2 regions of the Colwellia sp. MB02u-10 genome follow, and region 2 is predicted to be linked to the other one. Evidence: riboswitches for the same ligand, from Rfam matches in the RefSeq annotation. Region 2 holds a riboswitch; the other holds the start of a gene.
The links. A riboswitch is a leader RNA that binds a small molecule or an ion and turns the genes downstream of it on or off. The one in region 2 is predicted to bind thiamine pyrophosphate.
Positions count from the first base shown of each region.

Region 1: it holds a riboswitch for thiamine pyrophosphate, as region 2 does, so the genes downstream of both, thiC (phosphomethylpyrimidine synthase ThiC) here and H4J59_RS16735 (TonB-dependent receptor) in region 2, are expected to answer to the same signal.

Region 1 covers NZ_JACGVK010000116.1:3,023-10,152, reverse strand. Annotated here, with positions in the region: gene H4J59_RS09060 (pseudouridine synthase) at 1-283, opposite strand, end outside; gene H4J59_RS09055 (mechanosensitive ion channel family protein) at 312-1,205, opposite strand; TPP riboswitch at 1,641-1,739, shown strand; gene thiC (phosphomethylpyrimidine synthase ThiC) at 1,836-3,794, shown strand; gene H4J59_RS09045 (FAD-dependent oxidoreductase) at 3,813-4,994, shown strand; gene thiS (sulfur carrier protein ThiS) at 5,072-5,290, shown strand; gene H4J59_RS09035 (thiazole synthase) at 5,294-6,097, shown strand; gene thiE (thiamine phosphate synthase) at 6,097-7,130, shown strand, end outside.
Region 2 covers NZ_JACGVK010000135.1:206,682-213,811, forward strand. Annotated here, with positions in the region: gene H4J59_RS16730 (hypothetical protein) at 1-200, opposite strand, end outside; gene H4J59_RS16735 (TonB-dependent receptor) at 352-2,445, opposite strand; TPP riboswitch at 2,583-2,697, opposite strand; gene H4J59_RS16740 (HIT domain-containing protein) at 2,834-3,202, opposite strand; gene H4J59_RS16745 (chemotaxis protein CheB) at 3,661-6,246, shown strand; gene H4J59_RS16750 (EAL domain-containing protein) at 6,243-7,130, shown strand, end outside.

The DNA of each region.
Region 1 (7,130 bases), on a different contig from region 2:
ACGGATATTCAAGTAAATCAAGCACTGTTTTATGCTTTGTATCACGGGTTGCACTGACAACACCCACAGGCTTATTCAGCATAATATAATAGGCACAATTAGCTTGGATCACTTTACCGTCCAAGGTGATATGGCTAAAGGTATCAATAACTTCATCAATATCATGGGCGACTACATCATTGATCAATACTCTATTTTGCGCCAATATCAGTCGCACACTTTTGCGATTAACCTGACAATATTGTGCCAAAAATCGATCCAGCCTAGCCTTATTTAACGCCATAATAAAGCCGGCATCAACGGCATAAAAATCACACCAGATCCTTAATAAGATGAACATCGCGTTGCGGGAATGGAATTTTAATATTGGCTTTATCTAACGCTAAATAAATTTCTTTATTCGCTTTATATTTAGCACTGTATAAATTTTCTGTTGGGGTCCACAAGCGCACCGCGATGTTAATCGCACTATCAGCGAAAGCATCGATACCAATCAAAGGTTTACGGGCTTTACTGACAATATCTAATTGTCCAATCACCTCTTCAAGCAAGGCCACCACCGCTAACGGGTTTTCGCTATAATCAATGCCAACACTTAACTCTAACAAAGAGTCATGGCTTGAATTATGTAATATTTCACCCACGATATGTTTATTCGGAATGGTAATCTCAACATTGTCTTCATCTGACAAAATAGTGTATGCCAGTAAAACTTCTTTAACCAGCCCAGTAACACCACGCACCGTAATCGTATCACCCACCACAAAAGGACGAATAATAATAATATTAAAACCGGCAGCATAGTTAGCCAGCAAGCCTTGCAGAGCTAAACCAGCACCTAATGAAATAGCACCTATAGCGGCAATAAATGGCGTAACACTAATGCCTAATTTGCCTAAAGAAATAATGGTTATCATCACTACAATTAACATTTTACTGGTGTTAGCTAAAAAGCGACTCAGGGTGACATCAAGCTTATGTCGCTCACATAATTTCAGCACGACAGTCGCTATTTTACCGGCAAAAATGTAACCAATAATGAAGATGATAAACGCACCAATTAATTGAAAACTGTAATTGGTGAAAAACTCAACAATGATATTGTAAATACGACCCACTTGATCAATTTCATCTTTAAGTAAGTTGACCGGGTCTAAGGTTTTACTTATCTGCTCTGTTGCGCTTGAGCTGCTAGATTCAGCCATAAATTAATTCCATATAGTGTACGTTACTCAGTTTGTCTATATTACGACAATTTACCGCTACATTTGCATTATTATTAGCAATTAATACGTAAAGTTAAACCTTGTGCTAACTTTTGCTAACCTAATCACTTAAGTCTGTACTCACCACGCCAAACCATCATAGTGCTTATTAAAAAATGCCAGCACTGATTGATAGTTAAAATACAATCAGCTTTTAAAATGAAAAGTCGCTGGTGAAAATGATAACCTTAAAGGTTTAAACCCCACCTAACCACTTGTTTTATAATGTTATTGCAATATGTTTTTTAATGGGCGTTAATATACTCAACACATTAAATAACTACAGCAAAAAATAAAAAATAATATAAGGCTTGATTGTCATTAAAAGTTCAAGCTAGAATAAATTACGTTTAAGCGCACTAAAAGCTTAAACGTATTGACTTGTCGGAGTGCCAAAGGGCTGAGATCGCGAAAGCGGGATCCGTAGAACCTGATTAGATTAACATCTGCGAAGGGAACAAGTGAGCAGTGTCAACAGCGCACGTAAGTTTTTGCTAATAAACCTGCTCCTCGTTACTACCCCCATAAAGCTCCGCCTAACTTTTATTTAATAAAAACAGGTGAGAGAACATGAGTTCAATTTCAAGACGTAAGCGTCGAAACCAAGCAGCGCAATTTTTAAAAAACGTTGCCGATCAATCCTTTCCAAATTCTAATAAAGTTTACGTCCCGGGTAAAATACACGATATTCGTGTTGGCATGCGTGAAATAACCTTGTCTGATACTTTAATTAATGGCAATAAAAACCAACCTAGCTATGAAAAAAATCCACCCTTGTGTGTTTATGACACTTCTGGGTTTTATACCGATAACTCAGTGGTTATTGATGTACACAAAGGTATTCCTCGTGTACGTGACAGCTGGATTGACTCGCGTGACGATGTCGAGTTTCTGCAAGAAAAAACATCTATCTACAGCCAACAGCGCGTAACAGACGAAGGCCTTGATCATATTCGCTTTGAACATTTACCCAAAGTACGTAAAGCCAAGAAAGGTAAAAATGTCACCCAAAGGCATTATGCCCGCCAAGGCATTATTACGCCTGAAATGGAATATGTTGCCATTCGTGAGAATATGAAACGCCAAGAAGTTAAAAACGAGATACTGCTACAACAACATCAAGGACAAGCATTTGGTGCCAGCATTCCTGAACAAATTACTCCTGAGTTTGTTCGTGATGAAGTAGCTAGAGGTCGAGCGATTATTCCAGTCAACATTAACCATCCCGAAGTTGAACCTATGATCATCGGCCGAAATTTTTTGATCAAAGTAAACGCGAATATCGGTAACTCAGCGGTAAGCTCTTCTATTGAAGAAGAAGTAGAAAAACTGGTTTGGTCAACCAAATGGGGAGCCGATACTGTGATGGACTTATCAACCGGTCGTTATATTCACGAAACCCGAGAATGGATTATTCGCAATTCTCCTGTGCCCATAGGCACAGTACCGATTTATCAAGCTTTAGAAAAGGTTAACGGCATTGCCGAAAACCTGACTTGGGAAATATTTCGCGATACCTTAATTGAACAAGCAGAGCAAGGTGTTGATTACTTTACTATTCATGCGGGTGTATTACTGCGTTATGTACCGTTGACCGCCAAACGTGTTACCGGCATTGTTTCTCGCGGTGGCTCAATTATGGCGAAATGGTGTTTAGCCCATCATCAAGAGAATTTTCTTTACACCCATTTTGAAGATATTTGTCAGATTTTAAAAACTTATGACGTTTCATTTTCACTAGGCGATGGCTTACGTCCTGGTTCGATTGCAGATGCTAACGATGAAGCGCAGTTTGCTGAATTACGCACCTTGGGCGAGCTAACAAAAATAGCATGGCAACATGACGTACAAACCATTGTTGAAGGTCCTGGCCATGTACCCATGCATATGATCCAGCAAAATATGACGGAACAACTCAAGCATTGTGGCGAAGCACCTTTTTATACCTTAGGCCCGCTAACCACAGATATTGCCCCCGGTTATGATCACATTACCTCCGGCATTGGTGCTGCTAATATTGGCTGGTATGGTTGTGCCATGCTTTGTTATGTTACCCCGAAAGAACACTTAGGCTTACCCAATAAAGAAGATGTTAAAGAAGGTTTGATGACCTATAAAATCGCCGCGCATGCTGGCGACTTAGCAAAGGGTCACCCGGGCGCACAAATTCGTGACAATGCCATGTCAAAAGCCCGTTTTGAGTTTCGTTGGTATGATCAATTTAATATTGGCTTAGATCCTGAAAAAGCCCGCACTTACCACGATGAAGCCTTGCCGCAAGCGTCAGGCAAAGTTGCACACTTTTGTTCCATGTGTGGCCCTAAATTTTGTTCAATGAAAATATCACAAGAAGTTCGAGATTATGCCGCTAATTTAAGTGATACGGACAATAGCGAACAGCCTATTAAAATTAAACTACTTGATGAAACCATCAGTATTTCAAGTCAAGGAATGGCTGAAAAATCAGCTGAGTTTAAAGCCAGCGGTAGCGAGCTATATCAGCCCGTTGCCAAGCCAGTAAACAATTAGCAGCTGAGTCGTTTAATTATGCCAACCATCGCTATTATTGGCGCCGGCCTAATGGGTCGCTTGTTAGCCTTGTCGTTAAATCGACAAGGCTACAAGGTAACGCTATTTGATAAAGACCAAAAAAACGGCCAGCAAAGTGCCGCTTATGCCGCCGCTGGTTTATTAACACCCCTTGGTGAAGCAATGCACAGCCCAGCCAACATTGTTGCTATGGGTTTTGCCGCCTTACCCTTGTGGCCAAAACTGCTGAACACCCTGTCGGGCTATAGCTTTTTTCAACAAACGGGTTCACTAGTGGTAAGTCATGAACACGACATCGCTGACTACCAAAAATTAACACGATTTTTAGCGAATAGTTATCCAAACCATGCTCAGCAACAGCTCAACCGACAACAACTTTCGGCGCTTGAGCCAGAGCTTGCCAGTAAATTTTCGCAAGCGCTATATTTGCCCGAAGAAGGTCAAATTGGTAATCGAAAACTACTACTCGCTTTACATCAACAGTTAAGCGATGAAGATGTTGAGTGGCGCAGTGAGTCTGAAGTGATAGCGATTAAAACTAACAGCTTTAATGCCGGTTGTGAGATTAACTTTCAAGCTTGTGGTGATCAGCCTAATAGCCAGTGGCAGTCGTTTGATCTTGGTATTGATTGTCGCGGTATTGGCGCGAAAGCGTCAACCAAGGTAAACGATAAACACAATGCTGAACTTGATGACTTACGTGCTGTTCGCGGCGAACTTTTTCAACTTTTTGCTCCTGAAGTTAACATCTCTCGACCTGTTAGACTGATGCACCCACGCTATCAGCTTTACATTGCGCCAAAAGGTAAAGGCCATTATGTCGTTGGAGCAACAGAAATTGAAAGTGACGATACCGCTGCCATGACCGTACGTTCAGCACTGGAATTACTCAGCGCGGCCTATAGTGTTCATCACGGTTTTGCTGAAGCCAATATCCGCCAACATATCAGCCAACTTCGCCCCGCATTTAGTGATAATCAACCAAAAATAATTTCGCATAACGCTTTAATTCAAGTCAATGGCTTATACCGTCACGGCTTTTTAATTGCCCCTATTGTGCTTGCCCAAGTGTTAACGCATGTTGGCAACCTAATGCAACAACAGCAACAACCTGTCGAACATTATCAATACTCTCATTGGCTACCTATTAGTATTTCCCCAAACGGAATTAACCATTAAAAGCCTGGGTAATAGTGGTTGAAGTCATCATTGAATTAAGCATTAGTTAAAAATTAAGACCAGAATTGAGATAATAAATGAACATATATATTAATGGTAACGCCTTTGAACTCATTAATGCTGCAGAGCCATACAGCATAGATAAGGTGCTAGCCAAAACATTACCCTTAAGTCAGCAACAACAAAGCTTTGCCTTGGCACTTAATGGTGATTTTGTTGGCCAAGCAGATTACGGCAATACACACGTTAGCGATAACGACAGTATTGATCTGCTATTTCCTATTGTGGGAGGATAACCCGTGTCGCTAAGCATTTATGGTCAACCGATAGCTAGTCGTTTGCTCATTGGCACTGCACTTTACTCTTCGCCAGCCGTAATGAAACAAGCTATTTTAGCAAGTGGCTCACAAGTGGTGACCTTGTCACTAAAACGGCAAAATCCATTGGCCCAGTCAGGTGAGAAAATTTGGCGCTACATTCAAGCTAGCGTTAAGCAAAACCAAGGTTTTTTACTGCCAAATACTGCCGGATGTAAAAGTGCTAAAGAAGCCATAACCTTAGCGAAAATGAGTCGTGAGTTATTCCAAACAGACTGGATAAAACTTGAAGTTATCGGCGATGATTACAATCTTCAGCCTGATCCAATCGAGCTACTCATTGCCACCGAAAAATTGCTTGCAGAAGGCTTTAAAGTCTTACCCTATTGCACCGACGACTTAGTTATTTGCCAACGTTTATACGAGTTGGGTTGTCAAGTAATCATGCCATGGGCCTCACCCATTGGTACCGGCAAGGGCTTAATGAATCCTTATAACTTGGCGAGTATTCGTCAACGATTACCTAACGCGACATTGATACTTGATGCCGGTATTGGTAAACCTTCAGATGCCTGCATTGCTATGGAAATGGGCTTTGATGGCGTATTACTTAATAGCGCGATTGCCCTTGCTGATAACCCAGTGTTGATGGCCAAAGCCTTCGCCGCAGCAATCACTGCTGGAGAATCTGCTTATATCGCCGGCACTATGCCCGAGCGCCAAACGGCTCACGCTAGTACGCCAACATTAGACCGCCCTTTTTGGCATCACCCAGGGCATACTTAATGACATTTACACCTTCATTGCCAACACAAAAATTTAAAAAAAAGCCGATTATTTGGACCATTTCAGGTGCAGATTGCTCAGGTGGTGCCGGCATTGCCGCCGATATTAAAACGGGTCATGCTCTCAATGTTGAAGTTTGCCACTTGATCACCGCTAATACAGTACAAAACTCAGTAGAGCTTAGCGCGGTTAATGTTATTGAGGTGCAAGTTTTAGCCCAGCAAGCGCAAGCATTACGCTTTGATAAACCGCCCGCCGTTATAAAAATAGGCCTTATGGTTAATAGGGCACAAATTAATTGGCTAGTGGCAACATTATTCATGTTAAAGCAACAATTACCCGATTTGCTGGTGGTTTATGATCCGGTTGGCCAAGCCAGTGTTGGTGGTCGTTTATCAAGCTTAACCGCTAACGCACTAGCGCCATTAATGCCGCTGATTGATGTCATCACGCCAAACCTTATTGAAGCAAAGCAGCTAAGTGGCTTAAACCCAAAAAACACTCATAATGCTAAACTGCTAGCTTTAAACATTCTCCAATTGGGCTGTAAAGCGGTGATTATTAAAGGTGGCCATACTGACAGTGAAAACACCAACAATGCAGAAAAAAATAACGCAGCTAAAACGCATTGTATTGATATATGTTTACAAAGCTTAAACTTAAGTTCAAGGGCGTTGATAAGCTTACAGTCACCGAAGATTAATACAAACTATAGTCATGGTGGCGGCTGCAGCTTTACTAGTGCCTTAGCCAGCTTTTTGGCTCATGGCTATTTATTACGCGATGCCTTTACCTTAACTAAAGCGTTTATTAACCAAGGGTTATCATTATGCGCTGACATACCTAGCGACAATAATAAAGGCGAAAACCCAGGAGAAGGTGAAAGCCAAAACAATCTTGAGGTTAATAACAGCAGTATAAATAACGCTAACAATGAAAATTATTATGGCGCATTTCAGCAAGGGTTGTGGCCAACAAAACTCAGATATTTTCCAAACGTTATTAGCCCCCTTTATCAGCAAGTTAAATTGTC
Region 2 (7,130 bases):
AGCGTTTGATGTACATGTTTAATTTCTGCCATCACATGCGCCGTGGCTAAGTCATAATCGCCAAATACTTGTGTACTCATACCGTTGGTCACTACCTTGAGCCCTGGAACTAAGCGTAAACGTTTAATAAACGCCCATATTTCTGTTTTAAATTTTTCTTCCGCTAACGGGTATAAACTAATTTCAATTGATATTTTCATAAATAACTTTCTTCTTATTTGACCAGTACCGCGTTGTAGCCTATTAAACACTTTATCTAATAGGCTACAACATTCATTGATATGTAAACTATTTGCTAAGACCTAACAGATAGAGGCAAGTGTGCTAAGCACAAGTATTTACCTATATTTCTTAGAAATTATAATCAAATGTTGCACCAAATACCGCCGGCTCAGCTAATTGATAATAGGCTTTTGCGCTATATTCGTCTCTTGGGTCATTGCCAAAATAGAAACCACGCGTAGCATAAGTTTCATCAAACAAATTACGCGCCCATACTTTCACTTGCCAGTCATCTTTTGCATAACTCATTGACATATTAACCACTTCAATGGCTGCAGATTTTTCGTTATGACTATCAGAGAATAAAAATTCGTCTTTACCGTCAACAGAAATATTCACCCGTAAGTGATCTGATAATTGATAATTCAAACCAAGATTAAATTGGTAGCTAGGGGCATGTGCTTGTTCGTCACCTGATTTATCATTGCCGTCAGCATCAATAAAGCCATCGTATTGGGTATCTAACAATCCAACAGCGCCATAAACTTCAAGTTCTGGGCTGATCTGCCACCCTGCCTCTATTTCAAGGCCTAAATTGGTGCCGGTTGCCGCATTACCTAAATATGAAACAAAGTCGGTACTGCCATCTTCACGTTCTTGTAAAAATGACGTGCGCACCTGCATATCATCCCTGTCCATGTAAAATACGGCGCTACGAACATAGGCTTGATTATCCAATAAACTGACTTTATAGCCTAATTCGTAATTCCACAAATACTCAGCCGTGAACTCACGAAGCTCAGTGGGCAAACTGCCCTCAGTGTTGGCACCTCCGGCCTTGTAACCACGATTCACTGAGCCATAGAATAAATTATTTTTATTCGCTTGATACGACAACACCACTTTACCACCTGCCATGGTATCGCTTGGATCAAAACTAAGTTGCTCTGAATCGGTATAATCTGCGTTTCTCCGCTCTAGCCTTAAACCAGTTGTTAGACTTAGTTGCTGAGTCAGTTGGCTATCAAATTGGATGAATGCCGCAATATTATCGCTATCAAAGGACGAGCTAAAATCACTAGACAAATAGGTATATTGACGTAATAAATCTTCTTTTTCTTGCTTGAAGTATATGCCTGTTACCCAAGCGGTACTGCCATTGAAAATTTCACTTCCTTGCTCTGAAAGCGCTCTGAGCTCAAATGTTGCTGATGTTTTATCACGAAAATAATGATCTTCTGAGCTATATTCCCAAGCCGGACGAATACCCACATAGGCCCAATCTTCATCATAGCCGTAGTCTAATGCTGAGTCAGCATAGCTGATGATAGTCTCGAGCGTAAAATCGCTAGCGCCTTGATAGGTAAATTTAGTCGCTAACGCTTTGGTATCTTGGCGATCAAAACCGGGTTGGTCTGATAAGGTATGACGTGTATTGTCCAGTGAAAAGGCATCATAACCGTTGTCAAAATCAGCAATAAATGTAGTTATATCAAGGGTTAAATCTTTGTTTATCGCAATAGCTAACTTACCGCGCATGGTTAATTCATCACGGTTGTTAGTGTCATCACGCTTTAAAAAGTCATTATCGATAAAACCATCACTACGGTACTGTTCAACCGCTAAACGGTAATTTACCTTTTCAGTGGCTGGACCGGATAAAACCAAACCGGCGCTATAACTGTCATAATTTCCAGCAGATAGTCTTACTTTACCTTCAAAGACATCGGTAGGCGCACTGGAAGTGATATTGATCATGCCTGCCATAGCATTAGCACCAAAGCGCGTACCTTGAGGACCACGATAAACTTCAACTTGTTCAACATCAAAAGTTGACGCTATGCTGCCAATACTGGAAAAGTCTATACCGTCGATCACTAAACCCACAGAAGGGTTAATCGGTTCTTTGAATTGGCTACGCTCACCAATACCGCGAATTTGATAATACCTAGCGCGTTGTGTGCCACTAGAGAAATTAACATTGGGTGTACGGGCAATTATTTCTTCTAGGTTCTGTGCATTACGCGCGCTAATTTCATCACTAGCGATAACAGATAAAGAACTGGCGGTTTTTTGTAGTGACGTAGAGCGGAAGTCACCGTCTATGGTAATAACTTCTATTGTTTGCTCTGCAGTGTTAATAGGGGTGTCAGCGGCAAAAGTTGTAGAAGCCACAATGCTGGTTAAAATAGCTAAAGTAATGGGTGATTTTGTAAATGTCATTATGATCTCATAAATTCGATTAGGAATACGTTATGGGATCCGGCATGGGGAAGTGAGATAGCTACTCGGTATTAATCTGTAGCATTATAGTTAGCAAGCGAGTAATGCCTAAAAAGTATAAAGTTACATAACGGTAATGCGATTAGCTTAACCATTCCTACGCCGGTACTATCCGGTTCAGGTTCTAAGGGTTCGCTTCGCATCTCAGCCATTAAAATTGTAAACAATTTTCAGGCACCCCTTGGTTCGATATGCATACTAACAATATTTGTTTAAAAGTACAGCGTAAAATCTAAATAAACCAAAACTTTATATTGCCTTATCTTAACTTGAGCTATGGGTGATAAGTCATAACTTTGTCTAATAACATACTGATTCAGCAATTAATTTACTTAGGGTTTAACATTCTACCTAACGGTTCTCCCCCTACTAAATGCAGATGAATGTGATAAACCTCTTGGCCAGCGTGTTGATTACAATTCATGATCAAACGGTAACCGTCTTTTGCTATTCCCTCTGCTTGTGCCAGTTTCTTCGCAACAGTAAACATACGGCCAATAGTTAGCTCGTCCTCTGCTTCAATATCATTAACCGTTGGAATGATTTTATTAGGCACAATTAAAATATGACTTTTAGCTTGTGGAGTAATATCACGAAACGCCGACACAAGATCATCTTGAAAAAGTAATGGTGCTGGAATTTCTTGGCGAATAATTTTTGAAAATATAGTTTCTTCTGCTGTGCTTTTATCAGCCATCATCTAGTCTTTTTATCATAGGTATGTTGGTTGATTAGTTTAACGGTAAGTTAAGCAAATAACAAAGCCATATAATTCGAGCCTGTTACATAATCTGTTACAGGGTCATTGTATTTTTTCCTGCTTGAATAGCTTATTTGGTGCTGATTCAAAGCCGGATATACCCGCCTCAATAAAAATAGGAATAACGTTCATAAAACACAACTTGACTGAAACTTTATCGCGCCCTTTTAACATGGCTATTTTAAGTGTCGTTATTCTTTAGCACATGGTGAAAAGTTACTAGTGAAAATACTTCTATCTTACGTGTTTTAAGCTCATTGTGTTAACATCGACACAAGAGCAAAACACGGGGAAAAGTACAAAGTTTTTTATAAAAAATTTTCCAAAATTAATTACACACTACTTAATATATTAGTTTATTATAATGCAATGGAGCAAAAAATAAATATACCTTAATGAAAAGTAAAATAAAAACCACAAAATCAAATATTGCCAGTGACTCCCGTCAGTTGAATGCCCTAAAAAAACCATCAAATATTGTCGGCATCGGTGCTTCTGCGGGCGGTTTAGAAGCATTGGAAGACTTTTTTACTCAGGTGCAAACCCCTTGCGATATGGCCTTTGTCGTTATCCAGCACCTAGATCCCTCTCACAAAGGCATCATGGCTGAGTTGTTGCAACGTACTACGCAAATGATAGTCAAAGAAGCTCGCAACCACATGAAAGTAGAGCAAAATTGTGTTTATGTGATCCCTCCTAACAAAGATTTATCCATTCTGCACGGCTCATTATTTTTGTTTGAGCCCGTGCTTAGCAGAGGATTACGCTTACCGATTGATTTTTTCTTTCGATCGCTTGCCAGTGATCAGCGCGAACATGCTGTGGCCATTATTCTTTCTGGCATGGGTTCTGATGGCACCCTAGGTTTACGCGCCATCAAACAAAATGCTGGACTATCTCTGGCCCAGTCGCCTGAATTTGCAAAATTTTCTTCCATGCCTCAAAGCGCCATTAATGCAGAATTAGTCGACATCGTTGCCCCCGCTAAAGAATTACCCGAACACATACTCAGTGGGCTCAAACATGACCATCGTATTGCTCCAAAGGATATTGAACCAAGGTTAGAAATTAAATCAAAAAGCGCATTGGAACAGATCGTTATTATCTTGCGTGAACGCACAGGAAACGACTTCTCACTGTACAAGAAAAACACCATCTATCGTCGTATTGAACGGCGTATGAACCTACATCAACTTGAAGATATAGCGCTTTATGCACGTTATCTGCGAGAGAATTCACAAGAACAAGACCTATTATTTAAAGAACTGTTAATTGGGGTAACCAATTTCTTTCGTGATAAAGACGTTTGGGCGCAACTCAAGTCAAGCTCACTGCCAACACTATTAGAAAACTATCCTGAAGGTAAAGAACTTCGAGCTTGGGTTACTGCCTGCTCGACCGGTGAAGAGGCTTATTCACTCGCCATGACTGTGATGGATTTCTTAGATGAGGTTAAGCCTAAAGCGCGCTTTAAACTACAAATTTTTGCGACCGATCTTGATCAAGATGCTATCAATGTTGCTCGGCAAGGCTTTTATCCAGCAAGCATTAAGGCGGATATAACGCCGACACAACTGGAGCGTTATTTCGTTAAAGATGATAGAGGTTATCGTATCAATAAGAGGATACGTGACATGATCATCTTTGCACCTCAAAATATCATCATGGATCCACCATTTACCAAGTTAGATATTGTTACCTGCCGTAATCTGCTGATTTACCTTGGGCCAGAATTACAAAAAAAATTAATTCCATTGTTCCACTACACATTGAATTCTCACGGTATTTTAATGTTGGGCAATGCCGAAACCATAGGTAATTTTACCCACTTGTTCTTAGCACTTAACGATAATGCACGGATTTTTACCCGTACCGACATTTCCAAACAACGAATGGAAGTTGACTTTCCCTCAAGAATATTTCCTGTTATATCTGTGATACACAATGAACCCAAGAGAACCCGCGATATGAGTAAAGACATCATTAACCTACAAACGCAGGCAGACCAAATCCTACTACAAAATTACTCGCCTGCAGCGGTATTGGTTAATGCTGCCGGTGATATTATTTATATCAATGGTCGCACGGGTAAATATTTAGAAGCATCAGCAGGTAAGGCTAATTGGAATATTCACGTGATGGCACGTGAGGAGCTACTCATGCACCTTAACCTCGCGATGAAGAAAGCGCAGACACAAGTAGAGCCAATTATTATTGAAAACCTGATGGTAGGCAAAGAAACGATTAACTTAACGGTGCAATCAATTGCTAAGCCAAAAGCTTTGATGGGTTTGCTGATGGTGGTTTTTACCAAGGTGTTAACACCAACCATACAGCCGAGTAAAAATCGGGGTAAAGCAGAAGAAAATAATCAGTTAGAACTGCAACATGCGCGCGACGAGATACAAGCAACTCGCGAACAAATGCAGGCGGCACAAGAAGAACTCAGGTCTAGCAATGAAGAGTTACAATCCACCAATGAGGAATTACAATCCACCAATGAAGAATTGACCACTTCTAAAGAAGAAATGCAGTCAATGAATGAAGAGTTGCAAACGGTTAATACCGAACTACAATCTAAAGTTGATGATTTGTCATGGGTCAACAACGACATGAAAAACCTGCTTAATAGCACAGAAATAGCGACAGTGTTTCTCGATAATGGGTTACGTGTAAGACGATTCACCAACTACGCCACCCACCTATTTAAGCTGATCCCTAGTGATGTCGGTCGACCACTGTCTGACGTAGTTACTGAGCTCGATTATACTGCACTACAAAAAGATGCGCGGGAAGTATTAGACACACTGATTTTCATAGAAAAAGAAATAACCGCCAACAATGAACGTTGGTTTAGGGTACGCATTATGCCTTATTGCACACAAGAAAACGTGATTGACGGCGTAGTCATTACCTTCACTGATATTAGCGAAGCCAAGTTGCTTGAGTCACAGTTACGTAAAATAAAGCCAACTATATGACCAAGCCTACACAGTCACCCAAACTGTTAGCGCAACTCTCACCTGAAGGGTTGCGCCAGCTTGCTGAAACACAAGTGAAAAAAAACAAGGACAACAAACAAGCTGTTCTTATAGAAAATGATACCCAAAAGCTGTTACACGAACTGCAAGTTCATCAAATTGAATTGGAAATGCAAAATGATGAGTTACAACAAGCGCGGATAACTGAAAAGTTACATTATCGTTACACTGAGTTATTTGAGTTTGCACCCATTGCTTATTTTGCTTTTGATCTGAAAGGTAAAATTACTCAGGTCAATTTACGAGGTGCGAACTTATTGGGTATTGATCGCGTTCACTTAGTAGGAAAAAGCTTTGTCAATTACGTCACAATACCCCATCGCCATAGTTTTAATGATTGTCTGGCAAAAGTATTTCAGCATAAGGGCATACAATCTTTTGAGATCTTAGTTCGCGTTAACAAGACGACACGTTGGCTAAATATCGAAGCTAATCTGGGCATTACAGACACTGACTGTCTTGCCGCACTGATTGACGTTACCGAAAGAAAACAAGCTGAGAATGAGCAAAAACTGGCCGCCAGTGTCTTTACTTATGCTAGAGAAGGCATCACGATTACCGATAATAATGCTATTATTATCGATGTTAACGACAGTTTCACCCGTATAACAGGTTATAGTCGTGAAGAGGCTATTGGGCAAAACCCGCGTTTTCTCCAATCAAGTAAGGAGACCCCTGAATTTTTTTCCAGCATTTATCAAGCACTGCAAAAAGATGGTAATTGGTCTGGTGAAATTTGGAACAGACGTAAAAATGGTGAAGTGTATGTTGAAATGACTACCATTAGTGCGGTGTTCAATGAACAGGGTATCGCGACCCATTAT